Regions from separate parts of the Desulfofalx alkaliphila DSM 12257 genome, predicted to be linked through region 1. Evidence: riboswitches for the same ligand, from Rfam matches in the RefSeq annotation. Region 1 holds a riboswitch; the other holds the start of a gene.

The links. Region 1 has a riboswitch for molybdenum cofactor ahead of BR02_RS0101895 (ABC transporter substrate-binding protein). Riboswitches for the same ligand answer to the same signal wherever they lie in the genome.
Region 2: it holds a riboswitch for molybdenum cofactor, as region 1 does, so the genes downstream of both, BR02_RS0104705 (FAD:protein FMN transferase) here and BR02_RS0101895 (ABC transporter substrate-binding protein) in region 1, are expected to answer to the same signal.

The regions. Positions count from the first base shown of each region.
Region 1 is NZ_JONT01000002.1:24,544-34,760, forward strand. It holds gene ahbA (siroheme decarboxylase subunit alpha) at 1-462, shown strand; gene ahbB (siroheme decarboxylase subunit beta) at 464-940, shown strand; gene hemL (glutamate-1-semialdehyde 2,1-aminomutase) at 1,047-2,333, shown strand; molybdenum cofactor riboswitch at 2,554-2,670, shown strand; gene BR02_RS0101895 (ABC transporter substrate-binding protein) at 2,837-3,679, shown strand; molybdenum cofactor riboswitch at 3,697-3,816, shown strand; gene BR02_RS0101900 (hypothetical protein) at 3,933-4,376, shown strand; gene BR02_RS0101905 (hypothetical protein) at 4,387-4,827, shown strand; gene BR02_RS0101910 ([FeFe] hydrogenase, group A) at 4,957-6,528, shown strand; gene BR02_RS0101915 (4Fe-4S dicluster domain-containing protein) at 6,555-7,361, shown strand; gene nrfD (NrfD/PsrC family molybdoenzyme membrane anchor subunit) at 7,386-8,528, shown strand; gene pruA (L-glutamate gamma-semialdehyde dehydrogenase) at 8,572-10,119, shown strand.
Region 2 is NZ_JONT01000007.1:10,703-20,919, forward strand. It holds gene BR02_RS14325 (ligand-binding sensor domain-containing protein) at 1-4,097, opposite strand, end outside; gene BR02_RS0104705 (FAD:protein FMN transferase) at 4,215-5,183, opposite strand; molybdenum cofactor riboswitch at 5,334-5,450, opposite strand; gene BR02_RS0104710 (hypothetical protein) at 5,713-6,501, opposite strand; gene BR02_RS0104715 (hypothetical protein) at 6,494-7,519, opposite strand; gene BR02_RS0104720 (hypothetical protein) at 7,556-8,371, opposite strand; gene BR02_RS14725 (prenyltransferase/squalene oxidase repeat-containing protein) at 8,524-9,558, opposite strand; gene BR02_RS0104730 (ECF transporter S component) at 9,571-10,188, opposite strand; gene BR02_RS0104735 (ABC transporter ATP-binding protein) at 10,191-10,217, opposite strand, start outside.

The DNA of each region.
Region 1 (10,217 bases):
ATGAAACTTGATGCTATTGACCGCAAACTTCTCAACATGGCACAATCAAATTTTCCCATAGTGGCACGGCCCTATAAAGAATTGGGCCACCGCCTTGGCATCAGCGAAGAGCAAGTGATTGAACGCTTGCAGCGGCTTAAAGATGAAGATTACATCCGCCGCCTGGGGGGAATATTTGATTCCCGCAAGCTGGGATACAAGGGTACCTTGTGCGGCATTAAGGTGCCCGCCCACAGAATTGATGAGGTGGCAGCGGTGGTAAACAGCTACCCCGGCATTACTCACAACTACTTGCGGGAGGGTGAATACAACATGTGGTTCACCGTATTGGCCAACTCTCCGGATAAGGTGAAAAAAATACTGGAAGAGATCAGCGAAAAAACCGGTATCACCGATATACTAAACCTTCCCTCTGAAAGAGTATTTAAGGTATTAGTAAATTTTGAATTGGATGAGGTGTAAAATGCTCACCAAGTTAGAGAAGAATATAATCAAAGAACTGCAAAAGGGATTGCCGCTGGTGCCCCAACCCTTTGCCCATTTGGGTGAAAAGCTGGGCTTAACTGAAAAAGAATTGCTGGAAATTATAGACCAATTGATGGAAAAGGGTTATATGAAAAGAATGGGTGCTGCCCTGAGGCACCACCGGGTGGGTTTTGTGGCCAATGCCATGGTAGTGTGGCAGGTGCCTGAGGATATGGTCGAAGAGGTGGGCAATAAACTGGCGGCACACCCGGAAGTAACCCATTGTTATCAGCGCAAAACTTATCCCCACTGGAAATATAACTTTTACACCATGATTCACAGGCAGAGCAGGGAAGAATGCTATGATCTGGCCGAAGAACTGTCCCGGTTGGTGGGGATAAAGGAGTATAAGCTGCTCTTTAGTACTAAAGAACTTAAAAAGAGCAGTATGGCGTATTTTGCAGATGAAAAGTAGGTAATTAAGCGGCCACCCTTGATTTGCCCTCTGGATTGTTTTGGTAGGCTAGACAGGCTCTCGGTCTACAAACTCCAGAATCTTTTGCTAAGGAGGTTTGAAAACAATGCCTACATATGAAAAATCTAAAAAACTTTATGCTGACGCCCAGCAGTATATACCCGGCGGGGTGAACAGCCCGGTGCGGGCCTTTAAATCGGTGGGCGGTGACCCCCTGTTTATAGAACGGGGCGACGGAGCCTATATGTGGGATGTGGATGGTAACCGCTACGTGGACTATGTGGGCTCCTGGGGCCCCCTGATTCTTGGCCACCGGCACCCGGCGGTGGTGGATGCCCTGCAGCACTGCCTGGGACTGGGTACCAGTTATGGTGCACCCACGGAATTGGAGACCCAACTGGCGCGCATGGTGGTGGACGCGGTGCCGTCCATTGAAATGGTGCGCATGGTGAACTCGGGCACTGAAGCCACCATGAGTGCATTAAGGCTGGCCCGGGGCTACACCAATAGAAACAAAATTGTTAAATTTGAAGGCTGCTACCACGGCCATGCGGATTTCCTACTCATTAAAGCCGGTTCGGGGGCATTGACATTGGGTGTGCCCACCAGCCCCGGTGTACCGGCCAGCATTGCCGGCAACACCATCACAGCACCCTTTAACGATTTAGATACACTAAAGAAAATATTTGAAATGGAAGGCGAAGATATCGCTGCAGTGATACTGGAGCCGGTACCCGGCAATATGGGGGTAATACTGCCCAAGGCCGGATTTTTAGAGGGACTAAGGGAATTAACCAAAGAGTATGGCAGCCTGTTGATTTTTGACGAAGTGATGAGCGGGTTTAGGGTGGCCTATGGCGGCGCCCAGTCAATTTATAAGATTGATCCTGACTTAACCTGCCTTGGTAAAGTAATTGGCGGCGGCCTGCCGGTGGGAGCCTACGGCGGTAAGCGCGAGATTATGGAGCAAATATCCCCGGCCGGGCCAATCTATCAGGCGGGCACCCTGTCCGGTAACCCCTTGGCCATGACAGCCGGCATAGCTACCTTAAAAGAACTGGCTAAACCGGGCGTTTATGAAGAACTGGAACGGAAATCGGAAAAACTGGCCCAGGGTTTAGGTGAGGCCGCTAAAGAGGCAGGGGTGCCGATGAGCCAAAACCGCGTCGGTTCAATGCTGTGTACTTTCTTTACCTCAGAAGAGGTGGTGGATTTTAAAACCGCTTGTTCCTCAGACACAGAAAAATTCGGCCGTTTCTTTAGGGCGATGTTGGATGAGGGGGTATACCTGGCACCGTCTCAATTTGAGGCAGCCTTCATGTCGGTGGCACACAGTGATGAAGACATCGACTTCACCATCGAGGCCGCCCGTAAGGCCTTTAAGAAATTGTAAAGCAGAACAATGCTGTACGCATGGGCCCCATTGCATGCTGCGGTAGAAATGACCGGATAAATTTAAAACCCTTTAATGAAGGTAGATACCATAAAGATCTATAGGTAACTATAACCTTAGCTTCAGAAAAGGAGAAAAAAATCTTTACTATAAAAAAGGATTTTTTGCATAAAGCTAGAATACACTATAGAGTTAGTACGAGATTTATATTATCAGCAAAAATCAATATAGCCTCCGAGTCTGTTAACCTACAGTGGGCCATGGTTTTCAGACCGTTAGGGTACATATGGAAACGTGTGTGCCTCCCGGTGTGGAAAGGAGAGTGATTGTTCAGCTTAGCTAATAATGCCAAACTTTGCCTATCTACAGCGGAGTTTGGTTTTTTATTTTCAAACTTATACCTTGCGTATAAGAATTGTTCTACAGGTGCCCCTTATTAAATAGTAATAAGACAGGAGGAATTATAATTGAAACGTTTTCTAGTATTATTACTGGCCCTGGTAATGGGCTTAGCCCTAATGGGTTGTCAGAGTCAGGAACCTGCCGATAACGATCAACAAAGTGCAGAGCCGGAAATTAAAGACGTAATACTGGCCACCACCACCAGCACCCAGGACAGCGGTTTGTTAGATGTGCTGGAACCAATGTTTGAGGAGCAAACCGGTTACAACATTAAGACCGTTGCTGTTGGTACCGGCCAGGCATTGAGTATGGGTGAAAAGGGTGAAGCAGATGTGCTGCTAACCCACGCCATGGCGGCAGAGAAAGAATTGGTGGATTCCGGAGCAGTAGTTAACTACCAGCTGGTTATGCACAACGACTTTGTAATAGTTGGGCCACCTGCTGATCCTGCAGGCATTAAAGAGCTGGCAACTGCCAAGGAAGCCTTAGCTAAAATAGCAGAGACCGGAAGCGTATTTGTATCCAGGGGTGACGATTCCGGCACCCATAAGCAAGAGCTGGCCCTTTGGAAAGATGCCGGTATTGAACCTGCCGGAGATTGGTATGTGGAAACAGGAAGCGGCATGGGTAAAACCTTAGCAGTGGCTAACGAAAAGGAAGGCTACACCCTTACCGACCGGGCCACCTACCTGGCACATCAGCAAAACCTTGAGTCAGAAATACTGCTGGAAGGCGACGCTGTGTTGCTAAACATTTACCACGTTATGCAAGTTAACCCCGAAAAATTTGAAAAAGTCAATGGACCTGGGGCAAAGGCCTTTGTAGAATTTATGATTGACCCTGCCACCCAGGATGTTATTAAAGAATTTGGTGTAGACCAGTATGGTCAGCCCTTGTTCTTCCCGGATGCCCATACCACTGTAGAGGAATTGTTAGGCCAATAACAGTTTAATCTAAAACTAAATACTAAGTTCTCCGAGCAATAACGCCTACAGCAATAAGCCATGGTGTTATAGCCGATAGGGTTAACAGGGAAACCCGTTAGCCTCCCCCTTTGGAAAGGAGAGCGTTTTCCGGACAATCTTGTAGAAAGGCTACAGTTGTTGATGCCTTCATTTTGTGATGCACAAAACAGTCTGGTCAGTGTCTGCTTTTTAAAGGGTACTGCCAGACTGTTTTTGTTATATAAGGAAAGAGGTGTTTAGTTTGAAGGGGCGATACCGGCTGTTGGTTTCTTTTCCTGTGGGGGATGTTGTGGGGCATTATGGTGCGGAAGAAAAACAGTTACATGACCTTGCGGAAACACTGGGCGGGTTTAAAGATCGGGTCTTTGATATGTACCTTGAGTTTTCCCTGTTGGCTGATAAGGGGATGCTAATTAGGCAAGAATACGGCACCTGCAGAGGAAATATGACCGTTTCCTTTTACTACCCGCCAACTGTGTCAGTGGATGAAAGGCGTCAACAGATAATTAATATATTGCTGAAAAAATACCTGCACGAGCCGGTGTACCCACGGCCCGGAATATATGTGGTTCAAGACAAGGATGAGAATTACAGGCTGCTTAAGACCTCAAACGAACATGTAATATCCAGCAGTTACAACAGTTCAAATAATACAGTATCTAAGTATTTACATTAGGGTGATTACTATGAATGTTTTGCTAAAAGAACCCTTTAATAATCAAAAACTGGTTATAAATATCGGTAAGGAGATTTGTAAGATTACTCCAAAACGAACCCGAGAGATATTTTTAGAAATGCTATATTATATCTACAGCGTTACTAAGCAAGTAAACGCCTGCCAAAACAAGGATATATACCTCAATCAATTGGTTAAGGGCTGTGCCTTATACTTTTATTTACGTATGCTGCGGCAGAGAATCATGCCGAATAATTTAAAAACTTCTGTTGCCGTTAATCTATTAATATTGAGCTTTGGTATTTTGAAAGAAGATTTGCTTTTTGTAGAGCACTGTAAGCATGAAAATGATGGTGAGGAGATCTTCTTCGCCCGTTATTTTGGGGAGGATAAAGAACTTGAAATTATCCTCGCACAAACATGCGAAGAATATCTTAAGCCTGCCATATAAATTTTTCCTGCCCTGAGCCCCCCTCGGGGTATCTTTTTAAAATAATGGTCAGGAGGTTTACTTCCAGCCCGAAGTATAGATTTTTATTATATTTAGCGCTAAAAACGCTAAAGTAAAGGGGGTAAGTATATGGAAAAAAAGGCACATGAAAAAGAAGTGACCAGGCGCGGTTTCCTTAAAATGATGGGAACACTGGGCCTGGTCGGTGCCACAGCTACCGCTTTAGCCGGCTGTGGTTCCAAAGAATCTGCCGGCGGAGGTGGATGGCTGCCCCAGCAGTACCAGGCGGCCGGTACATGGCCGACACAGGTGCGGGGGCGGGTTCCATTGGATCCCTTCAGTCCGTCGCTGAGTAGGGATGACAAGAAGTGTATTCTGTGTGGGCAATGTTTAGAGGTGTGTCAAAGGGTTCAGTCGGTTTTTGGATACTATGAGCTTCCGGTAAAAAATGACGTAATCTGTGTCAACTGCGGCCAGTGTTCTCTGTGGTGTCCCACTGCTGCCATCACAGAAAGGGATGAAACCCAAAAGGTTTTTGATGCCTTGCAAGACCCCGATAAGATCGTTATTGTGCAAACGGCTCCGGCCACCAGGGTGGCCCTTGGTGAGGAATTCGGTTTGCCCCCGGGTTCATGGGTTGAAGGACAGCAGGTTGCAGCATTAAAGGCCTTGGGTTTTGATAAAGTATTTGATACAAACTTTACCGCTGATCTGACAATTATGGAAGAAGGCATGGAGTTAATAGCAAGGGCCACCGGTAAAAAAGACCCCAACAAATATCCCCTACCACAATTTACATCGTGCAGTCCCGGTTGGGTTAAGTTTTGTGAATACTACTACCCAGACTTAATTCCTCATCTGTCAACTGCCAAGTCACCGCAGCAAATGTTTGGTGCACTGGCAAAGACCTATTTTGCTGAAAAAAATAATGTAGACCCCAAAAATATCGTATCGGTATCAATAATGCCCTGCACTGCTAAAAAGTTTGAAGCATCCCGGCCTGAATTTAACGATGCCCAAACCTACTGGGGTCTGGATGAAGAAATTAGAGACGTTGATGTGGTGCTAACTACCAGGGAACTGGCCAGAATGATTAAGGCCAAAGGCATTGACCTTCCTTCATTGCCTGAGGAAAAGTATGATTCCTTAATGGGTGAAGGTTCCGGGGCAGGTTTGATATTCGGTGCCACCGGAGGAGTTATGGAGGCAGCGGCCCGCACAGCATATTTTGTCATCTCCGGGGGGCAATCAGCGCCAATTCTCTTTAATTTGACCCCGGTTCGCGGCTTGGAGGGTGTAAAGGAGGCTGAGTTGGATATTCCGGGCTTTGGCACCTTGCGTGTGGCGGTTATTCATGGTCTAGGTAACGCTCGGCCCATACTGGAAGCGGTTCGTCGGGGTGAATCCCCATATCACTTTATTGAGTTTATGTGCTGCCCGGGCGGTTGTATATCAGGAGGCGGGCAACCGCGTACTTCACTGCCGCCTTCCGATGCAGTGCGTCAAGCACGCCTGGATATGCTCTATAAAAAGGATGATTCCTATGAACTGAGAGAAAGCCATGAAAACAAAGAAGTACTTGAACTCTACAAAAGCTTCCTGAAAGAACCTCTTAGTCCCTTGGCCTACGATCTGCTGCACACCGAGTATACCGGAAGGGGAAGTTATCTTAAAGCGTTACCCTTGGAAAAATTAAGTTAACCTAAAAGGGTTGGAGGTGAAATCTAATGGCATATGTTAAATTTGACACGCCGGGTAAGGGCGTGTTGGTAGACTTAACAAAATGCGTTGGTTGCGGCAGTTGTTCATTGGCCTGTAAATTGTGGAACGACTTAGGGCACGATGATGAGGTTCCCGACCAAGGCCCGGATGCTAAATTGAGCGACAAAAACTGGACGGCAGTTAAATTCTTTGCTTTGGAGAAAGATAATGAGCCGGTATATCGCTTTGTGAAAAACCAGTGCCTGCACTGTCAGCATCCGGCATGTGAATCTGCTTGTTTTTCCAGAGCATTTCAGCGTACGGAAAACGGCCCCGTCGTTTATTACCCGCATCTTTGTGTTGGCTGCCGTTATTGTATGCTGGCCTGTCCCTTTGATGTTCCTAAGTTTCAATGGGATAAATCCTTCCCGCTGGTTACCAAGTGCCAAATGTGCTCAAGCAGGGTAGATAAGGGTGAAGCTCCGGCCTGTGTGGGTGTGTGTCCCACCAATGTGATGACTTATGGCGATCGGGATGAACTGTTGGCAATGGCCAGAAAGACCATAGAAAGTGATGACAAATATATAAAACACATCTATGGGGAACATGAGGCGGGCGGTACCAATTGGCTTTATATATCTGACATACCCTTTGAAAAATTGGGATTCCGTACCGATGTTACAACCAGGCCGATACAGGAATACAGTCATGAGTTTTTGAAATATACCCCTCCTGTGATTGTTGCCTGGGGCGGCCTCCTTTCGGCAATGTACGTTTACACTAAACGGCGCAAAGAAGTTGCCGGTAAGGACAAGAAAGATGTACCAATGTAACGGTTAAGTAAAGGAGGTAAAAGGATGGAAGCTCAATCTTCCAAATGGGTATTTAGAATGACGCCAATAAGATTTTTGCTGCTTATTTTGGCGGGAGTGGCGGCGGCTTTGGCGGTGTATCGTTTGGTTGTGGGCTTAGGGGCCACCACCAATCTTAATGACCACTGGCCCTGGGGCTTGTGGATTGGGTTTGACGTATTAACAGGTGTTGCCTTGGCCGGCGGCGGCTACAGTGTGGCGCTGATAGCACATATTTTGCATATTGAAAAGTTTAACGTTATTGCCCGCAGTGCCATGCTCACTTCCCTCTTGGGTTATTTGTTGGTAATGATCGGTTTGTTCTTGGATATCGGTCAGTGGTTCAACTTCTGGCGTCCCTTTGTGTCATGGGGTTACCACTCAGTGCTCTTTGAAGTGTTCTGGTGTGTGTCACTGTATACCACCGTACAGGTGTTAGAATTCGGTGAAATTGGTACAGAGAAGGTTGCCAAGTCTTGGCACAGATTATTTGCTAAGGCCATGCCCTTTCTGCTAATAGTCGGTGTGCTTTTGCCCACCTTACACCAATCTTCACTGGGTGCCCTGTACTTAACCCAGGTGGGTAAACTGCATCCCCTGTGGTGGTCACCCTATATCGGCCTGTTCTTCTTAATGTCGTCATTTTTTGTGGGCCCGGCCATGGTAACGGTGGAGACCTCCCTTGCGGGCAGAGCATGGAAGCACTGGGTAGATGTTAAGATTATCCGCAGCTTACAAAGAATTGGTGTTACCGTCATGCTCATGTATCTAATTCTAAAAATATGGGACTTATTCGCCCGGGACGCCATGCAATATGTATTTGCCGGTGGACTGGAGTCAACGATGTTTCTAATAGAAATGGGCCTTGGCGTAATTATACCGATAATTATTTTCTTCATCCCCTGGGGTAAGACCAGGGCAGGTCTGATTACCGCCGGTGCATTGGTGGCCTTGGGTGTAATTATTAACCGGATGAATGTTGTAATTGTTGGTATGATAGGTTATAGTGGTGCAGGGTACATTCCTTCTGCAATAGAAATATTGGTCACCGTTGGTCTGGTGGCAGGCGGTGCTCTGGCTTACTGTTTCATCTGTGATAACTTCAGAATATTAGACCACCAGGAAGAACAACATAAAGTAGCACAGTAACAATTAAATATAGCATAAAATAATAACAACACGGGGTGACATAATGTTAAAAAACTTTACAAACGAACCATTATTAAACTTTAATGACGCTAAAGTGGTAGCAAATTTTAAGGAAGCATTGGAGGAGGCACAAGGGCAACTGGGTCAGCATTACCCACTGGTCATTGGCGGTGAATCCACCTATACCGATGAGAAAATAGTATCTATTAACCCCTCATCTCAAGAGCAGGTGGTGGGCTATGCATCCAAGGCTTCAATTGAGCAAGCACAAGTTGCCATTGACGCTGCGGAAAAGGCCTTTGACAGCTGGGCCAGGGTTAATCCCAAAGAAAGGGCGGCATGTCTTTTTAAAGCAGCGGCCATAATGAGGGAAAGAAAATATCAATTATCAAGCTGGTTAGTTTTAGAATCAGGAAAGAATTGGGCAGAGGCCGATGCAGATACAGCCGAAGCCATCGACTTTCTGGAATTCTATGGCCGAGAAATGTGCCGATTGGCAGAAACCCAGCCGCTGGTGAGGATTGACGGTGAAGATAATGAACTGGTGTATCTGCCGTTGGGTGTCGGTGTAGTAATTCCACCTTGGAATTTTCCCTTTGCCATTATGGCGGGTATGACAGCGGCCGCCATAGTTGCGGGTAACACTGTGGTGCTGAAACCTGCCAGCAATACACCGGTCATTGCAGCTAAATTTGTAGAAATACTTAAAGAAGCAGGGGTGCCCGACGGGGTGGTAAACTTCTTGCCCGGCAGCGGCGGTGCCATAGGTGATTTCCTAGTTAGCAGCCCACAAATTAGCTTTGTTAATTTCACCGGCTCAAAAGAGGTGGGCCTAAGAATAAATGAATTGGCTGCCAAATACGTAAAGGGTCAACGGGCTATTAAGCGGGTGGCCTTGGAAATGGGCGGTAAAGATGCTATTCTTGTGGACAGTTCAGCAGATTTAAACGCAGCGGCCACTGCCATTGTTGCATCGGCCTTTGGCTTCCAGGGGCAAAAGTGTTCAGCTTGCTCCAGGGCAGTTGTGCTCAGTGATGTTTATGACCAAGTGGTTGATTTGGTGCTGCAAAAGACCGGTGAGCTGACCGTTGGCCCAGCCACAGAAAACTTCCCCGTTGGCCCGGTGATAGACAAGGCTTCTCTGGAAAGAATTAAGAAATATATAGAAATTGGTAAAAGAGAAGGTGAACTGCTCACCGGGGGAGATACTCTTGAAAGTTTGGGTGGATTTTATGTGCAGCCCACTATTTTCGGCAATGTTTCACCCCAAGCGGTGATTGCCCAGGAGGAAATATTTGGCCCTGTACTGGCCTTTATTAAAGCAGACAGTTTTGACCATGCCTTGGATATTGTTAACAACACTGAATATGGTTTAACCGGCTCAGTCTTTGCTAACGATCGTTTAAAAATCGAAAAAGCAAAGAAAGAGTTTCATGTGGGCAACTTCTACGTTAACCGCAAATGCACCGGTGCCTTGGTAGGGGTGCATCCCTTTGGCGGATTTAAAATGTCAGGCACTGACTCCAAGGCCGGTGGGAGAGATTATCTGCTCCACTTCACCCAACCGAAGTTAATATCAGAAAAGTACTAAAGACAAAAAAAGCCCCAAAAGAAGCTTTTACTTAGGGATTGAAGAAAAACTTTAATGGACAGCTTCAAGCGGGCAATAAAGACCACATAGGAGTTTCT
Region 2 (10,217 bases), on a different contig from region 1:
TCAAAGGATATGGAGCGCACCCACCTGCCGTCTTCAGTAAACTCATAAGGGGTTAAATTTCCCTCGACATCGAGATATGCATAGCCCCCCGGTATTCCTACATCCTGCCCAAGGGGATGGAATCCAAACCAGATGCCCCCCTCTTCATCCAGCTCAATGACCGTTGTGGCTTTACCGGGTAGGTTCTCATTTTCATATGGATTCCAATTACCATCGGCATCCAGGTAGATAGGGCCTGCACCTGTACCAAACCAGATGCCTCCATCCTTATCCGGGGTAATTTCCAGTATATAATCCGAACTTAAGCCACTGTTTTGGGTGGTATAAACAGTCCAGTCTTCTCCCATTTTGTAGGCAATACCGCCCGGACTTTGTGAACTGCCGGTGGCAAACCAAACTCCGCCGTTGCTATCCACTGCAATGTCGTTAACCATATTATGGGGCAGAGGGCTATTGGATTGGTCGTAAACTGTCCATTGTCCCGCAGCATCGCGATAGGCCGCTCCACCTCCGCTGGTGCCCACCCATACTCCTCCTTGGCCATCAGGGGTGGCTCGAAGAACGTTGGCCCAAGGAAGTCCGCTGCCGTCGTCATTGCGATAGATGGTCCAATCCAGTTCAGGCGGTGCCACAGGGTCCATAGGATCCGCCGGGTCGTCAATTATATCCTCGGCCCGGGGTTCCTCGTAATCGCCGGCCCCCACCACAACACAGTCCATCCATTTGGTCCACATGGAGTTATTCTCTTCCACAAATAGGCGCAAAGGGCCGAACTCGTTGTTGTTAACATAGCCCGGGCTGTTAGAATGAGGCACCAGGGGGTAGCCGTTCACGGCGTAGCCGATGATAATATCCTTGGTCTCACCCCGACTATTGACCACCCCATTCATTACCTGGCTGACATTTTGTAGTTGATTATAGCTTGGCCCATCAAAGACACGAATACTTGAGGGCACCGTTACGCCATCTGCCAGGCCAACCACATCTTTAATTAATTTCCAAAGAACGACCCCCTCAACTTCAGTTTCACCCATATAAAGATCTCGCACAATATGCTGGTCCAGAGCTTCCAGTTGCCGCAGGCTAAAGGTACGAGGCTCTTTTACCTGGCTACCTGTAACGCGCAACACCGGCTGATCGAGATACTGGGTATAGACACCGTAATCATGTTTCCAGCTGTCGCCATCGGTAGCAGTTACAATAATCTCCACCACACCGCTAACCGACTTGGCACTGTTCAGGTCTCCCGTTTCAGTCTGGCCAATGACTAGAAGGAGCGGCCCACCACTGTTTCGGGCTACATGGTCATAACCATCCGATGTATCAGAAGATACCAATGGTCTTTCGTTTTTGCCGTAAGCCAGCATCACTTTGAGGTCGTTTGCACCGGTTTCTTCGTTAATGTAATCACGTTTGGCGATTTCATCCAGAGAAAAGGTTTTGCTGGAACCGTCAGCAGTTTTAAAGGTCACCGTATCGGCCCCGCCGGTAAAGCCCACTTCCCTTCGTATAAACTCGTAAATGTCAATCCCCCGGTAAGAAGCTAACTCCTTCTCCGTATCGCTAGCCAGGCAGTACTCACCGGTAAAGATGTAGTTCTGCATGAACTCCAGTTCACCCAAAGTCACAGTATGATCTTTTCTTACGCCACTACCGCCAATGGACAAGGTGTCCGATTGATACTGATCATAGGGAGGTTCTAGGTGGGCATAAGAGTCCTTGCTTATGTTGACAGTAATGGAATCAATTGTCCGCAACCACTGGCCCGGGGTTCCTTTTTCCGTCTGCCCAAAGAGGGCCATTAGAGGTCCGTAGCGGTTCACAATAGGGTTGTCCTCATATCCCGGATCACCTTTACTTTTCACCATGGGGTAGCCATTTTTGCCAAAGGCCAACATCGGCTTGAGCCAGGTAGCCCCGGTAACCTCGTTGAAGTAGTCCTCCCGGGTGATATCAGCAAGGTTAACTGTAAGTGGGGCTTGACCGTCCGCACTGCTGGTAAATGTCACCGTGCCGGTGGTTCCGGGAAGCCCGATTTTCTCAAAGAGAAGATAATTTAAACTGACCCCCTCGTATAAGTCTGATATTTTAGCTCCGCCACTGCCCCCGGCATCATGGGTATAGTAGTACCCCTTTACCCGGGCACGCTCAGCTGTGGCCGCAGGTACTTCGGGTCCATAAATCATATTTTCGATATCACTAACGGTAAGTGTCTCCTGCTTAATGGTACCCCCGTCATCACCAATAACCGTTACAGTCAAGCTATCGTTTCCTAGCGCCTTATAGGGTTGGTACGAGTGGGTAGTATACGGAATATCTTCACCCACCACCACACGCATGGCAAACTTAACTTGGTTGGCACCATTAGTGTAGTCATAATCCAGTTTGCCAAAGACAATTCGCAACGGCCCACCGTCATTATTCAACCCGGAGTTGTATCCAGAGTCGCTGGCATGATTGACATAAGGATAGCCGTTGTAACCGTATGACACCAATACAGGGTAGCCCGTCTCCAAGGGCTCTACGCCTCTACCGTCAAAACTACCGTCCCCTAGATCAGTGGGGTCTTTTTCGTAGTAACCCCAGAGGTGATGATTTTTGATTTCTCTCACCGTCATGGGTGGAATGTTGTAGTGGTCTGCGGCAATAAAATGCACAGGAGTGCTTTCGTCGATGTCAGGATCGAGCCCGGACTTTATCAGCAGGTCCCAAAGGGGCACACCTTTGTAAGTGTTGTAGTACCAGTAGTAATAACTGTTAGAGAGACTGTACTCTTTCTCCACGTGTAACTCGGTCATGGCCTCTAGATCAGCCACGGTATAGTTTACTTCCTTACCCAGACCACTGCCGCTTAAAGTAAAGACATACTGCATAAACTTAGGATCATCATAGGGAGGATTATCAGTATGTTCATAACCCGGCCGTTCAGTCTCCTCAACGTAGATATAGGCTACATTGGAGAAGGTGGGAGGGTCACCGGCATCCCCGTGATACACCAATTTAAAACAACCACCATCGTTATATTTTTCTGGAATGTAGCCTGCATAGTCAGTATAGACCAGAGGTACTTCGTTAACCCCGTAGGCTACAATCATCTTCCTGGCTTCATCCCTGACCTGCTCTAGGGTATACTCGGCAATGGTCTTACGTTGGTAGTCCTTAAAAACAATATTGCCTATGTCGCTGCGCAGTTTAACGAAATTATCTAGGATATAAGAAACCTTTATGCCCTCGTAGCTGTTCTCAAGCACCTGGTCACCAATTCTCTCGGTGTATGTGTCTCGATAGAGCCCAGCGTTAGTCTCTTCAATCTGAACCAGAGACAGTGCACGGTAAGAAGTCACACCGGGACCTTCCACAGTGAAGGTGGCACCGGTAATCGCATCAATGTTGTATGGTGCACCCGAATAGCTGATATGCTTATAGGGACTGTCAGCAAAGTCGTTGTCCCCAGGCGGAGGGTCGTCAGCAGGGCGTTCCTCCCCAACCACGATACGAACTACATTACTGACAAAGTCGCTATGGTTCTGATCGTGGATATTCCCCTTTTGCTGTCCTAAATACAACCGAGGGGCACCATTGTCAGTAGAAAGTTCAAGGTCTGCATAGGTAACTGGTGGACTAAGACTGTCTTGGGATGAAGTAAACAGTTCAACACTGTAGAATCCCAGTGTGGGCATTACACTTTGCTCACTGTCAATTCCAAAATCAGGGTATGTGTATAAATCCAGCAAATTACTAACTGATCTTGTACTACTGAAATTATCAGACGCAATGAACTTAACTAGATAATCTTGGTCAGTCTTAAGGTTGCCTACCCCTATCAACTCAAACAGATCATACCCTCTTACTTTCTGGATTCGATGGGTACCAAAAGAGTTATTCGAAGAATAAATTCGTTCAACCATCTGGTAGTTGTCCCAATCAGAAGCATATATCATAACATCCTGCTCTAGGCCTGTCCCAGTGATAATCAAATCCGGTGCGGCGGCTAATGCCTCTTTAGTCTGCTGTGGAACAAAACCGATTAAAGTTGATAAGAGAAATCCAATCAATACAAAAATACTAAGTTTCTTAAATAACTTGTTTTTTTTCACCGTTCTCCTCCCAACCTTTCTTTATTAACCTTGGGTTTTGATGAATTAAATAGTGACAATTCCGACATTTAAATAGCTAGTTAGATTAAAATTTTAAAAACTAACCCTCCTCAATAATTATCTGGCAATAGGATGATATTCGCCTTTTCCTGTGAATACTAATTGATTAGATAATTTGTCCGTATATAGCAATTGCTTGTCCGGAGTTATAATAATTAACTCTGTATTTTCCACTTCTTTGGCAATATTAACCCCATCCTCCGGACCCAGTACAAAGATGGCTGTAGATAAAATATCTGCATCGGTTGCTGAATCATTTACAACAGTAGCTTGTATTACATCTCTAGCTTGTTGGCCGGTGGACGGATCTAAAATATGATGGTATCGTACACCTCCTTGAATAAAGTATCTTTGATAGTCACCGGAGGTTACCACTGCCTTATCCTTGACAGATATTATGGCAATTATTCCGTTACCGCGAGGGTCTTGTACCCCCACCTGCCAAAGGGATCCATCAGGTTTAGTGCCCAAGGCGTAGATATTTCCTCCGGCATTAATCAAGGCATGCTCTATTCCGTTATTTATGAGAGCCATTACCGCCCGATCTGTGGCATAGCCTTTAGCAACCCCACCTAAATCCAGGCCCATACCCGGCTCGGTTAAAATAACAGTATCATTTAAACAATCAATTTCTATTTTCCTGTAATCCACTTGGTCTAAGGCTTTGTCGAGCTCATCTTGGCTTGGAATACGCCAATTACTACCAAAACCCCACAAGTCCATTATCGGAGCAATAGAAACATCAAAGGCACCGTCAGATATTTCAGAAAAATACTTTGAGCGCTCTAGCATATTTATTGTATGATCACTAACCTGCACAGGGCCAATACCGGCACTTTGATTAATTTTGTTAACATCACTTAAGTCTGATTGATCATCTGTAAACCTGTCAGCTAACTTATTAATCTGCTCAAAGGCAGTAAACGCATCTTGCAATGCTTTACTCCCCTGCTGCTCATTTTCAGAAAAAACAGTGATCTGTATTAAGGTGTCCATAATAAATTTTTCATCGCTAAACTCCTGCAATTGAGTAGAATTTGATCCACAGCCCATACAACAAAGCATAGTAAGCAGGATTAAAAAACTATATAATACACAACGCCAGCATTGCAATTAATAATACACCTCCGAAAAAGCAAATGGCTTGCTTTTCCCGCAAGGAAAACCAAGCCATTTAATAACGCTACACAAATTCCTTTCCAAACGGGAGGCATAAACGTTTCCACTTATACCCGGCGGTTAGGTCCCATAGCAGCATAGCCTTAGGTTGCTAACTCGGAATTTAATACTATTTGCTTTTGTTAAAATATACTATCAACTACATAACAACTAAGTCAACATAATGTATACACCTTATTCCGACAATTATTTTAGTATTGTCGGAATTAATCTATTATTTTTCCCGATTTTAAATAATAAGTTTTTTAATGTTTGGATTTTAAGTTATTTGTAGATTGAAAATATATTATGCTTTAAATGCACATCATTGGTCGTAATACTACATAAACTAAAACCCCCTAAAAGTTAGGGGGTGCTATAACAACTTTATAAGCATTTAACAATTAGCTACTTCAACTTCCCTTCCATTAATAAAGATTCTTCCTTGTTCATCAGAGCGAATTTCTAAAATCTCATCTCTATAATTAATATTAATATACATGTCAACGGCGCTGTTTAAATTTGTATTTTCAGCTCTTTCTTTTAGCCTTTCCAAATTATTTTGTGCTTCTTCAATTCCATTCATTTTCACCTTTCCTGTTTCATCAGCCTCAATGCCTATGGTTTCACCGTTTTGTTTTAGGGTTACCAATATCCTGAACGGATCCAGGGAGGCAGTCCCTCCGGTACTTCTAATATCTTTACATACCGTTATCGTATCATTTGGTTTATTATCATTGTTATTGGCCTCTAACTGTGTGGATGTAGACCCGCCAAGATCATTATTGTTTGTATTACCGGAAGAACATTCCCCGTTTTGCTTATTAAAATTATCCTGTTCATTACTTTGTCGCGCCACTGCTTGGGAACCTTCAAAAAAGGCTAACGCCAGGGCAGCACATTGGCAGATCCTTTGCTCTTGATTTGTTGTTTGGTTTTGGTTGATCTCGGCATTTGCATTTTGATTTACTTGATTGCCTAAGTAGCAAATACCATTTATATTTTCAGCATTTAAAACAGCCTTTTGATAATTTGCATTTTCTTGAATTGAATTTTGTACTGCCCTTGCATTTCCTCCGGCGGCTGAAATTGCAACTGCAGCTAATTGGTTACTGTAATTAAATTGATCAACACTTTGCTCCTGTGAACTCTCCCCATTGACCCCATGGTTAATAGTATTAGTCATCCTTGTTTCCCCCTTTTTTACTGTGATCGGAAGAAGGGGAAGTTTCATGGATACTTTTTTGCAGAACAATATCTAATTTATGCCCATTTAAATATACCTCACCATTTTTGTGTACCTTTACTTTTAAATTTTGTGTACCTTTAACAATATCCACAATTATCATAGTGTCCGGTTCTGCCCCTGCCTGTGCCCTTTTAGTAAATTTACAGTGATCATTGTTTTGTTTTTGTATGTTATCCTTATCCGCCGACACAGAAGCATTTTGTAAATTGTTATTCATTTGAACAGTTGTCTGAAATACTGTTGCTTCTCCCCCACCGATGGATATTGCCACTGAGTTACTTTGCTGACTAACATTTTGTTGAGAGACATTTTGACTTTGATTAATATCTTCATTAGTATCATTGCTGCTTTCCGGACAGCAAGGGTTAGAATCTGCAATTACAGCCCTTACCTCTGCCTGTTGACTATTTATGTTGCTTTGTTCAGATATCTGCAGCGCTTCAGCCACAGACCCTTCTCCTATTGCAACTGCAAGAGCCAAATTCTGCTCAGCAATGTTTAACTGATTAACCTCTTGATTTTGATTTGCTATGGCTTGGGCTTGTTGATTAACCACAGTATTACAATATCTTAAATAATATGACATTGGCGGGCCGGCTATTTTCTTATAGCCGTCATTAATATATACAGTAGTGTCACAGGGATCTATGCCCTGCAGTGTGTCCTTACATAACGGTGTCCTGGGGTGAAACAATTTAACCCTTTTAATGTGACCATCGGTCATAATTAATAGTTTGCTATCATCATTTAGCCGAAACAATGCATTCTTGCTTTTCAAAGCCTCTGTCTTGCCGGTGCCATCCTTAATTTTTACAGGTATACCAAAAACTTTCCATTTATTATTTTCAGAATCATACACCGCTATACAGTCATTTTTCCATTGGATTTTCGCATTGCCCGGAGTGCGATAACACATATTCTTATTGATGTCAGTAATTTTATAAGCTTTAGACATTCTATATCCCACCTTTTTAGTATACAAATGGTGGTGCTATATTGCTGCTACCTTATTGTCATTCACAAATATCTCCCCATTTTTATTCAACTCTACCTTTACCATGTCCAATTCATTTTCTGTGGTAATTAAAATCTTATTTTCCCTTGCATTGGTATGTGTTTTTAAACTTTTTACTTTTGAACTAACCTTCCGGCTTTCATTTAAAATATTTACCCCATTTCTATCTGCTTGTATCTGTATTGTTTGCCTATCTTCGCTTATGGTAACCACTAACCTAATCCCATTAATAGCTATAACTGCTTCACTGTTAACTATACGTCTACTTTCATTTTTCTTTCCGTTTGATTTTAACTTTCGCTTTGTATCGTCTACTATGCTGTTTACTATTGGGCTTTTACAACTATCACCTAAGACATTTTCCGCTTCTGAAATTCCTACTTGAGAATCAGAGTTGGTTTGTTCACTTTGCTGCATAACGGTGGCTGTAGAGCCCACGCCACTGGCTGTTGCCCTTGCTTCTTCCTGGCCGTTATCATTTTGTTGTGACGCATTCTGTTGATGCTCAACGGCAGCCTCTGACTTCTGATTAACATTACTGCCGGAGTAATCTTTACATACCACATTCCTAGCACTTGCTATCCCCACCTGTTCTTTGCTGTTAGTTTGGTGGTTTATTTGCTGCACAGATGCGTTGCCTCCATTCTGTGCATCGGCTATGGCGGCAGTCTGTTGATTATTATTTGTTTGTGTAACTTCCTGCGTATTCGTTACAGTGGCTGTGGCCTCTTGATTTACTATCATGTTGCAACATTTGTAAGGTTTACAGGACTTTGAAGTATGATTACTCATTTCCATCTCTCCCCAATAATTTTTGGCAGTCCATAAATGGTAAATTTTACCTGCTCTATGGTATATTATGTTCTAATAGCTTTTTGGTTCCTTATATTTTTACATTGGGAGAGTGGTGTTTTTTTGCACAAAAAAATCCCCGTTTAGGGGGATTAATATTTACCTTCGGTGGGATGACCGATGGCTTGCTGTAAATCATCATCAGTTCTATTCTCTAATCGCAGTTTAGTATATATTGACTGACCGGTAAGGTAATCGTTTATAGCCAACAGTGCCTGGCCGGTGGCCATTTCACTTGGTATCATTTCTGAACTGTGGGAAAAGGCGCCGTTTTTTAGCCTATATTTTAACATCCCTGTGAGCGGGTTACCATTATTTTTCGTCCACTCCTGGCCGGTGGGATCTATTCCCAACATAACCAGCGCCTGTATAAGCTGGGCGCAGGATTCAGTATTGGATGTTCCCCACAGCCCCATACTGCCGTCACTGTTTTGCTGTTCTTTTAAATATGCCAGGGCCCGTTGTATCGGAGGGTAAGTTTGGTCTTTATCCAGGCAGACCATAGCAACAATGGCCATTGCAGTCATATCTATATCTGAATATAGAATTTCGGTATCAACGCTAAACCCACCATCATAATTTTGCTGTTCCACCAACCAGGATAAAGCTTTATCAGCATTGGGAATGTCTTCACCCACTGCATACAAAGCAATAATACCCCATATATGAGCATTAATCAGCCTGTCACCGATACCGGTTGATGTATCTGCAAATTTACCCGAGGGTAACTGAGATTCCTTTACGGTATCAACAAGGTTAATTCCACAATAGGCCTTGACATCTTCACCGGCAGCCAAAGCACTGAAAATTGTACGCTGATAGTCAGTGTTTTTTAATGGAGAAATCATTTCACCCGCTAAAACCTGCTCTTTTCTTTTTTTAGATAGGGCTTGAACATCTTTGCCCGAAGAATAACACCCCAGTATGGCCCAATCCAACATGCCCTTATAGTCCGGGTGAAGCATTTTATCATTTAGATAATTAACAATACTTTCCACATTTTCAATCTCCACCCGATCCGGTGCTGTAGCTGCTGCAGCGCCGGAAGTTATGAAAGCCACCGACATAAGCAATGCACAGCAATAAATGAAAAAGATTTTTATCGACCTGTTAAAAAATTTGTTCATTGTTATAGCCCCCTATCTCTCAATATTAATTTCTTTTACAACCAGTCTTTTTTGATAACGCTGCATTACTTTTATAAACTCTTTACCCATAAACCACATGAATATGCCGTTACCTATGGCATGTAGTGTATCAAACCAAAAGGCAGCACCATAAACAGCCACAAAGGTTTGCCAGTTTAGGGGATAAATAAAGGTAACCCAATGCCAAATGTTCATTATTAACCCATATAAAAAACCCCATGCCACCGCAAAAATTATCAAAGGCAGCTTCGACGGTTTTTTTTGCCAACGGCCCCAAATCCCTGCCGAAAAACCCGCTAAGCCCCAGGCTAACATTTGCCAAGGCGTGTATGGACCCATACCCAGGAAGAAATTTGATGATAAGGCCGCCAGCGCTCCAACCATAAACCCCGGGCCAGGGCCAAAAACCAGCCCTGTTACTATAATCAAAAAGGTAGTTGGCTGAACGCTTGGAATACCCGCAAACACCACCCTGCCCAAAGCCGCCAGAGCGGCTAAAGTTGCCAGCAGTGCCACTTCTTTGGCAGTGGGTTTGCTATTTTCAAAACCCAAGAAACAACTTAGCAGTGCCAATACAGCAAGGCCCAGTGTAAGCAATGACCAGTTCATATCTACACCACTTTAAGCAGTTTCAGTGC